3 regions of the Gracilibacillus caseinilyticus genome follow, and region 3 is predicted to be linked to each of the others. Evidence: riboswitches for the same ligand, from Rfam matches in the RefSeq annotation. Region 3 holds a riboswitch; each other region holds the start of a gene.

Region 1 (3,164 bases), 1.7 Mb from region 3:
TATAGTTTGTCATTGTAGTGATTAACAAATCGAAACTAATAAATTGTTCACACTAGTAAAACAGTGTTATACCACCCTGTTGTCACTGGCGATTGATAAGATTTCCTTTAAATCATCCACCGTCCAATCGGCAGAACAATTCTTCCATCCTTTATCCTTTTTCCAAATTGCTTGCATGCCTATACGCTGAGCGGCCAATACATCATTTTCCGGATGGTCCCCAACAAATACACCCTGTTGTGGCTGTACATGTAATTGCTGAAGTGCTTTTTGGAAAATACGAGGATCAGGCTTTTTCATTCCTTCCCACTCTGAAATCAGAATCGTATTAAAATATGGTTCGATTCCAAGTGCTTTTATATTGTCCATTTGGAACTGTCCTTTACCATTTGAAATCATCCCTAGTGCAAATCCTTTCTGTTTTAAAATCTCCAATGCTTCTTTCAAATGTGGAAAAGGTACACAGCTGAATTGGAATTGACTGATATAATCTTCAAGCAATGCTTCCCAGGAGAGACCTGTTATCTCAAATTCTTTGACCAGCTGTTGGTAGACTTTATCCTTCCAGACGTATCCTCTGTTGTCTAACTCGATAAATCGTGTAATATAGGAATCTTTGGATAGGTGATGTAACGAATCTAGTCTTTTGTATTGATTTGTTATAAAATGCTGGACGGAAGCATCCCTGTTTAATAATGTGCCATCTAAATCGAATAGAACTGCCTTGATCAATTTTAATTCCCCCCACTTTGTTTTTAAAAAAACCGGGAAAGCCCACCCGGTCCTAATTAACATAAATAATATACAACTACCTATAATATGGATTATGTCAACTAGCAGCTCTAAGCTATGTGATAGTTTTGAAATAATAAATCAGCTAGTATACCGCTCCGGCCAACCACTCCGCGTCCTGCGGGGCACGGCTGAAGCTAAATTTGTGAAGAAGACCGCTTCACAAAGTGGATCTTCAGCACCTGCATGTCCCGCGGGAGTCTACGTGGTTGGCCTACGCTCATGAATAGTTCTATAACTATTGCAGCAGGTAAAATATGGAGGACTATTTTCATGATTAATACCTTATTCTGATGACGTATAATGCCTAGCACCACTGCTTTTAGCTGTTCCAATCGTTGTAGTACTTCACTCAAGCGTAGGAAATATGCGGAGACTCCCGTGGGATCAGCGCGAGCTGAAGATCCACTTTGTCTGTGCCTGTGTCTGCTAGTATCGCTACGAAGTAAGCTTCCTCGGCACAAGGCAGCATGGAAGCAGTTCAAGTAGTAGCCTAGCTGAGGCCGTGCCCACAGGACGCGGAGCATATTTCCGGAGCTTTGCATAGCAGATAAATCATTTCAAAATTACCATACTGTAATACTGTTCCACTTTACATAATCCATATTATAAGAACCCATCTTCATGTTTAGCTTGATTACTTCTATGCCTGTACTTATATACTTTTACCTGGATGATACTTGTGCCTATGTTTATGAGTTCCTTATCCATTATTTGGGTGGTGAAAAAAGGAAAATAAAATATCAATCTATTGTCGCTTCTTCTCCAAATCTGCCAATCGACTGGCTCGTGTTAGAGGTATATCATAAATATGCGGATACTCTCTCCTTTTCATCCTGCCGTGATATAATTCGGCTCCTCGTGGTTACTTACCTTCATTGTACAGGGATCAGTTGTTTTTTTCCACAAGAAGGAAATTGACCTTCATGTATAATCTTAAAAATTTTTAACTTGACGTTTGTCGAATTTTAGGGTAAATTTAATCTTATTAATTTCATATTTTACGATAATTCTTATCAAGAGAGGTGGAGGGACTGGCCCTTTGAAGCCTCGGCAACAGCTGTTATTAGCATTGTGCCAATTCCAGAAGCGTTACGCTTAAAAGATAGGAAGAGTACTTGAACATTGTTTAATGACCTCTCCTTCTTGAAGGAGAGGTTTTTTATTTCGCACAAAACAATTAGGAGGAAATATATGATGACAATTTCTATTCACCCGCCATTTAAGGCAGACCATGTCGGTAGTCTCTTACGACCTGACAACTTACTTCAAGCACGAAAAGATTACAAAGCTGGTAACATCACTGCCCAGCAATTACATGACATCGAAACAAAAGAATTAAAGCGAATCGTCGACAAGCAAATAGAAGTTGGCCTTCAAGCAGTTACGGACGGAGAGTTCAGAAGAGATTGGTGGCACATAGATTTTCTTGAGCATCTGAACGGGATCGAAGGGTACGTCCCTAATCAAGGGTTCGATTTCGAAGACGAAGAAACAGACCCTTACAATGTTCGTAATATCGGTGAAATCTCATTTAATCCAGATCATCCATTTCTGCGAGACTTTAAAACGTTCAATAGTATAGTAGACGGGCGTGCAGTGGCTAAGCAAACGATCCCGAGTCCGAATCAATTATTATATGTAGGCATGAGAAACCCTGACATTTATCCAGATATCGAAGCGTATGCGGATGATATCGTGAATGCCTATCGAGATGCACTTGCTGCATTCTATGAAGCTGGCTGCCGCTATATTCAATTAGATGATGTATCGATCGCTGGTTTTGTCACAGAAAATGACTTTATTTACGACCATGCTTATTCCATGGATCAATTATTCGATCTGTCACTAAGAATGGTGAATCATGTATTAAATGATAAGCCGGAAGATCTTTATGTCACCACTCATTTATGCCGAGGAAACTATCGATCTACGCACGCTTTTTCCGGCGCCTATGATAAAATTGCACCTCGTTTATTTGCCGAGGAAAAAGTCGATGCCTTTTTCTTAGAATATGATGATGAGCGCTCAGGGACATTTGAACCGTTAAAGTATATTCCGGCTGGTGGACCTAATGTCGTGATCGGTATCTTTACTTCTAAAAAAGGAGAACTAGAAGATAAAGAAGAGATGAAAGCACGGATTGAGGAAGCAAGTCAATTTGTCCCAAAGTCACAACTGTGTATTAGTCCACAATGTGGATTCTCATCGACACATCATGGTAATAAATTGACAGAACAACAACAATGGGACAAGCTGAAATACGTGGTAGATATTGCAAAAGAAACGCTGAAATAATGGAGTGATCACATGTATGCGATGGATTTAACAAATAAAGTAGCCATTGTAACCGGAGGTATTAGCGGAATTGG
Region 2 (3,164 bases), 340 kb from region 3:
CGTTTTAACCGCGAATTGATAAATGGCTGCATAATATTTTGGGTGAAATAATACTTGATAAAGTTGTTTTCCGATGTCAATTCGGTTAGGTAATGACTCAAAGCGATGGACATTTAACCCGACTAACTGGACCTTATGCTCTTTCTTGTAAGGAAACATAATTTGGTTCATTTGCATCATCTGCTGAACGATAAATTCGAGCGCCTCCATATTCGTTCTAGCATATTGTGGGTTGTTAATGACACGGTTTTCGATGTAATTTTGTTCGTTGATAATCAAAGCATTGGTAATCAGAGAACGTTGTCTATTTTCATAAAAGTAATCCCATATCACTTTCATAAAGTAGGAAACTCCAAATAACGGAAGCATGTAAAACATATTCTTGCTAAGGCGGATACTCGCTTCGTATAAGCGCAACTGAGGATAGGCATCTTGAAATATCAGCCAATTGTTCCGTTCTAAAAAATGAAAAAAGTATTGCTGCTGTTCTTTTGTCAGTAGTTTGGATAATAGACTGCCTTTAAGATCGGTCATATTCCAACCGGCATTTCTTGATACCATATGCGCCAAAAAGCTCCATTCGACTTCTGGAAATTGCTGATAAAAGCGAAAATAAGCTTCTGTACGTGTGACGTTATTTCGATTATATTGTCTGGTGTCATGGTTAATCTGATTAATTAGTTTTTGCTCAGGTTCAGATAACTGATCTTTAATTGCGTAATAGCTTTTTTTGTTTTGTAATCGATGTTTTATTATATTTAATGGATACGGAAGAGGATAAGATGGCTTAATGATTGCCACCGTCCTTTCAAATTCATTTTTCTAGAGTAATTTCTTCAGGTTAATCATTTATCTAGGATTGCTTTTAAACTGGGAGTTTATGCGGAGAATGAGGAAATTGTAAGACTTTTTGAAATTTTTTAACAAATATGGGTTGATCCAATCTCTGTTATGTAGTAATATGTGTTTGTGGTAATAATTTCAGATAATTTCTTATCCAGAGAGGCGGAGGGATTTGGCCTAATGATGTCTCAGCAACCAGTCTATACGAAGACATGGTGCTAATTCCAACAGATAAGAGGAATAAGTTTTTAAACGTTAAAGACCTTCTTCTTATAGGGGGTCTTTTTTTACTGGATAAGAATTATTGCAAACAATTAGCTGAAGGAGAGGATTGCAGTATGTCTACAAAAACAGTAACAGCACCATTTCGAGCAGATCATGTAGGAAGTTTGTTACGTCCAGAAAGTTTATTGGAGGCAAGAAAAGCGTATCAGGAAGGAAATATAAGTGCAGCAGAATTGCGAGAAGTAGAGAACAAAGAAATTGCACACATTGTCGATAAGCAGATTGAAGTTGGTCTGGAATTAGTATCTGATGGGGAGTTCCGCCGCCGCTTCTGGCATACGGATTTCTTGGAACATTTGAATGGAATTGAAGGTTATGTACCAGAAGTTGGTTACATATTTAACGGAAACGAAGAAACAGAGCGTTACAATATTCGCAATAATGGAAAAATCTCTTTTAATCAAGATCATCCATTCTTACAAGATTTTAAGGAATTTAATGAGATCGTCAATGGCCGTGCCGATGCTAAACAAACGATCCCAAGTCCGAATCAATTATTTAATATAGGGATTCGTAATGAAACCATTTATCCGGATATTGAGGATTTTGCAAGTGATGTCATTCAGGCATACCGTGATGCCATTAAAGCTTTTTACGATTTAGGTGTACGATATTTGCAATTTGATGATGTTTATATTGCTGGATTATCGTCACCGGACATTCCTTTTAATGATGGTGCGTATGACAGAGATTATTTAATTGATTTAGCTTTACGTGTAGTGAATGGTGTTTTAGAAGACAAACCGGAAGATTTAGTTGTGACCACGCATTTATGTCGTGGAAATTACCGTTCTAATTGGGCTTTCTCTGGAAGTTATGATCTCATTGCACCGACACTGTTTGCAAAAGAGAAAGTGGATGGATTCTTCTTGGAGTATGATGATGAACGTTCTGGTGGATTCAAGCCGCTAGACTATATTCCAGATGGCGGTGCTCGAGTGGTATTGGGCTTATTCACTTCAAAAACTGGTGAATTAGAAAATAAAGAACAAATCAAAGCAAGAGTAGGGGAAGCTGCCAAATACGTACCACTTGAACAGTTGTGCTTAAGCCCTCAATGTGGATTTGCATCGACTCATCACGGTAATAAATTGACAGAAGAAGATCAGTGGAAAAAACTGAAATATATTGTAGAAGTAACCAAAGAAATCTGGAATTAATGAGTAAAGCAAAAACCTCTTAAGCATGTCATAATGTGCTTAAGAGGTTTTTCTGTAGTGAGTGAAGAAAGTATATAAGTACAGTCATAGAAGTAATCATGCTGAACATGAAGATATATGGACTATGTCTAGCGTTGAAGTCATTTTGAAATGCTTAGCTGGCATACCGCTCCGGCCAACCACTTCGCGTCCTGCGGAGGCATATTTCCGGAGCTTTGCTAAGCAAATGAATCTATCAAAATTACCACAAAGTCAAACAGTTCCACTTTACATAATCCATATTATAGGTAGTTGTATATTATTTTGTTAGTTAGGACCGGGTGGGCTTTCCCAGTTTTTCTTACAGGTATGAAGTTAATTCAAAGCGAAAATGTCTGGAGTAGAGGGAATGAATAACAAAAAAATGTATGGAATCTTATTGATTATTACAGGATGTATGATAGCAATAGTTGTAGGTATTAAAGTTTATTATGATACAAATGCGTTAAAAGTAGCGGAGGTTCAATTGTCGAATGAAAAATTGAATCGAAACCAGTCCATTCAGATATTACAGATATCAGACTTGCATAATAAGCAATTTGGTGAAGATAATCAAAAATTACTTGAGAAAGTTATCCAACTTGAACCAGATGTGGTTGTGCTGACAGGGGATATTGTGGATCGCAGTACGGAAAATATCGATGATGTCCTCTCATTTGTTGAACAGTTATCGATCAGTCAATCTCCGGTATTTTATGTTTCAGGAAATCACGATTGGGACAATCCTTTACACGAATCGTTATTTAAGGGTCTCCGTGAAGCTGGCGTGAACATATTGGATAATCAGAATGTGCAAATACTGTTAGGCCATACTAGTTTCCAGATAGCCGGTGTGGT
Region 3 (3,164 bases):
TCGTTGCTTCAAGCTGATCACGAGTTGGATTACCTGAGCGGCTATAATCATATGGGCCGAATTCATGTAACTCTTGCTGGTGGTAAGTAGAAGATACATAGATTGGTGGATTTACTGCTCCTGTATATTTCTCATGATAACCTTGCTGATTTCCTCCATGGGCTAATAATGTTTCTTTTTTATGTGTCATTTATTTCCCTCCTAATGCTTGATCTAGATCAGATTTAAGGTCTTCAATATTTTCAATTCCTACCGAAAAACGTAGTAATGTGTCGCTAATACCTCGACGTTCTAATTCATCTTTCGGGATATCAGCATGCGTCTGAGTTGTTGGATAGGTGATGAAGCTCTCCACACCTCCAAGACTCTCGGCAAAGGAAATGACTTTTAATTGTTCCAGAAACGGTGCAATTAGGCTATTATCAGTAACGCGAAAACTGATCATTGCTCCTTTTCCGGGGTATAAGACATCTCTCACTTTGTCATGTTCACGCAGAAAAGCTGCCAGAATCTGAGCGTTTTGCTGTTGGCGTTCTAATCGTAACGTCAAGGTTTTCATTCCTCTAATCAGTAACATACTATCCAATGGAGATAACACCGCTCCAATGGCATTATGTAAATAAAAAAGCTGCTCACCGAGCTCATGATCCTTGACAGCAACAAGTCCTGCTAAGACATCGTTATGGCCACCAAGGTACTTCGTTGCAGAATGTATGACAATATCTGCACCTTCCGTTAATGGCTGCTGCAGATATGGTGTATAGAACGTATTATCTACGATCAGCAAGGCATCATGCTTTTTGGCAATTGCCGCTATATACTGGATATCGATCTCCATTAACAATGGATTAGTCGGTGTTTCAATAAAGATTGCTTTCGTATTTGGGGTAATATGTCGTTCCACATTCTCCGGACTGACATATACTGGTGTAACTTGATAAGATTGCTGTAAGTGTTGAAATAAGCGGTAGCTGCCACCATAAATGTCTTCCGTTACGAGAATTTCGTCTCCATGTTTAAATAAGGAAAAGACTAATTGAATGGCAGCCATACCTGAAGAACAGGCAAATCCTTGCACACCTTTTTCTAATGAAGCGATTGCTTCTTCCACAATTTCCCGGGTAGGATTCGCTGTTCGCGTATAATCGTACCCGGTTGACTGTCCAAGCGTTGGATGCTGGTAAGCGGTAGATAAATAGATTGGTGCTTCTACTGCACCTGTTCGTGGATCTTTTCTGTTGCCAATTTGGGCAAGAATGGTTTCAATTTGATTCATATTATGTACATCCTTTCTATAAATAAAAAAAGAGGTCTTCGATAAGTAGAAGACCTCCTTTATGTCAGGCAGCATCTCTTATCTTTGGCAAAAACCATCTGGAATTAGCACCATACAATAGTTTGCTGGTTGCTGAGGTATCATCGGGCCAGTCCCTAAACCTCTCTTGATAAGATTATATTTTCATGGAAATTTAATACATTAATTGTACCTTATTTAGGAAGAAATTACAACAGTGATACAAAAAAATATTTTTATGGAACCCATTGACAATCCTTGTTCTATCTATTATAGTAAGTACAACACAAATTTAGTGGAAAATTATGAAAATAGTATAGCATCTTATCGAGAGAGAAGGAGGGAACTGGCCCTATGAATTCTCAGCAACAGGCTTTAAATGCACTGTGCTAAATCCAGCAGGTATAACTTGACAGATAAGTGGAACAGACTCCTACTTCATCGTCAAGTAGGATTTTTTATAGGTATTAATCCGAGTTTTCAGATGGGTAATAGTGTAATAGTATTAAAAATTGATAGACAATAGCTGAAAGTTGGGATGAAAGATGTTAACGTTCGTTGCGATTTTAGCTGCATGTTTGTTTGCCTTTAATATAGGAGCAAGTGGATCAGCAGCAAGTATGAGTATTGCTTATGGATCAAAAGTAATAAAAAAGCGAAAGCATGCATTATGGATTGCTGGAGCAGGTGCCATAACGGGGGCTGTTCTAGGAGGGGAGCATGTAACGAAGACGCTTGGTAAAGGAATAATTCCGGAATCGATATTGGATGTGAAAGTAGCCTGTATCATATTAGTCGTATCTGCTTTTACATTACTCATTACAAATTACATCGGCATCCCGCTATCGACTAGTGAAGTGACCGTAGGAGCTATTATTGGTGTTGGGATAAGCTATCAACAATTACATTTTCAAAACATATTAATGATCGTTTCTTTTTGGTTGATCGTTCCTTTAGCAGCTTTTCTGATTACATTGAGCTTAGAGAAAATTAGAAATAAATTTGCCAATCGTTTTACGATCCGGCCACCAGTAAAAGTATTAGCATGTTTATTGATTATAACTGGTGCGATTGAAGCGGTTGCTGCCGGTATGAATAATGTTGCAAATGCATTAGGCCCCTTGGTGGGAGCTGGTATTGCATCGATGGAAACGGGCTTGCCATTAATGGCGCTGGTGGTAGCGTTGGGAAGTATTTTTTTCGGGGGCAGAGTTATCGAAACCAATGCAAAAAAGATTACCTCCTTGTCACTTGGGAATGGTGTGGTAATTTCAGGAGCTACAGGTGGTCTTGTTGTCGCTGCTTCTTTACTTGGTGTCCCAATTCCGATGACACAGGTTACCACATCTGCGATTGTTGGTATCGGAGCGAGCAAAGATGTATCCTCGATTTGGAAGCAAAAGGTGATTCATCAAATTGCGAAAGTATGGGTTACCTCACCGATTGTCTCTCTTGTCATTTCCTTTATATTGACAGAGATTATCGTACAACAAAGTTTTGAACAGGTCGTATTAGTAGTATTATCGATCGTAGCAACTTATATTTTAGTTAGATACAGAGAAAAACCTGCAAAAGCAATTACAGGAAAAGGATGGGATCAACATGGGGAAAGTGTATTTAGTGGGAGCAGGACCAGGAGATGAAGAATTAATCACGGTAAAAGGTGTTCGAGCGATCAAGGAAGCAGATGTGATTCTGTATGATCGGCTTGTTAATCATTCATTATTAGATTATGCCAAGGCAGATGCTGAGCTGATTTTTTGTGGGAAAATGCCTCGGAAACATGGATTGATACAGGAGAAAATAAACGAGCAATTGATTTATCATGCTAAAAAAGGTAAAACGGTTACGAGATTAAAAGGAGGAGACC

What was found. A riboswitch is a leader RNA that binds a small molecule or an ion and turns the genes downstream of it on or off. The one in region 3 is predicted to bind S-adenosylmethionine.
Region 1: it holds a riboswitch for S-adenosylmethionine, as region 3 does, so the genes downstream of both, MUN88_RS00365 (5-methyltetrahydropteroyltriglutamate--homocysteine S-methyltransferase) here and MUN88_RS13405 (inorganic phosphate transporter) in region 3, are expected to answer to the same signal.
Region 2: it holds a riboswitch for S-adenosylmethionine, as region 3 does, so the genes downstream of both, MUN88_RS15080 (5-methyltetrahydropteroyltriglutamate--homocysteine S-methyltransferase) here and MUN88_RS13405 (inorganic phosphate transporter) in region 3, are expected to answer to the same signal.

What each region holds. Positions count from the first base shown of each region.
Region 1 is NZ_CP095072.1:86,410-89,573, forward strand. Features, by position in the region: gene MUN88_RS00360 (HAD family hydrolase) at 67-732, opposite strand; SAM riboswitch class I at 1,803-1,904, shown strand; gene MUN88_RS00365 (5-methyltetrahydropteroyltriglutamate--homocysteine S-methyltransferase) at 1,987-3,090, shown strand; gene MUN88_RS00370 (SDR family NAD(P)-dependent oxidoreductase) at 3,103-3,164, shown strand, end outside.
Region 2 is NZ_CP095072.1:3,194,161-3,197,324, forward strand. Features, by position in the region: gene MUN88_RS15075 (DUF2515 family protein) at 1-801, opposite strand, end outside; SAM riboswitch class I at 991-1,081, shown strand; gene MUN88_RS15080 (5-methyltetrahydropteroyltriglutamate--homocysteine S-methyltransferase) at 1,182-2,288, shown strand; gene MUN88_RS15085 (metallophosphoesterase) at 2,677-3,164, shown strand, end outside.
Region 3 is NZ_CP095072.1:2,850,500-2,853,663, forward strand. Features, by position in the region: gene MUN88_RS13395 (aminotransferase class I/II-fold pyridoxal phosphate-dependent enzyme) at 1-190, opposite strand, end outside; gene MUN88_RS13400 (methionine biosynthesis PLP-dependent protein) at 191-1,276, opposite strand; SAM riboswitch class I at 1,352-1,452, opposite strand; SAM riboswitch class I at 1,616-1,717, shown strand; gene MUN88_RS13405 (inorganic phosphate transporter) at 1,840-2,937, shown strand; gene cobA (uroporphyrinogen-III C-methyltransferase) at 2,897-3,164, shown strand, end outside.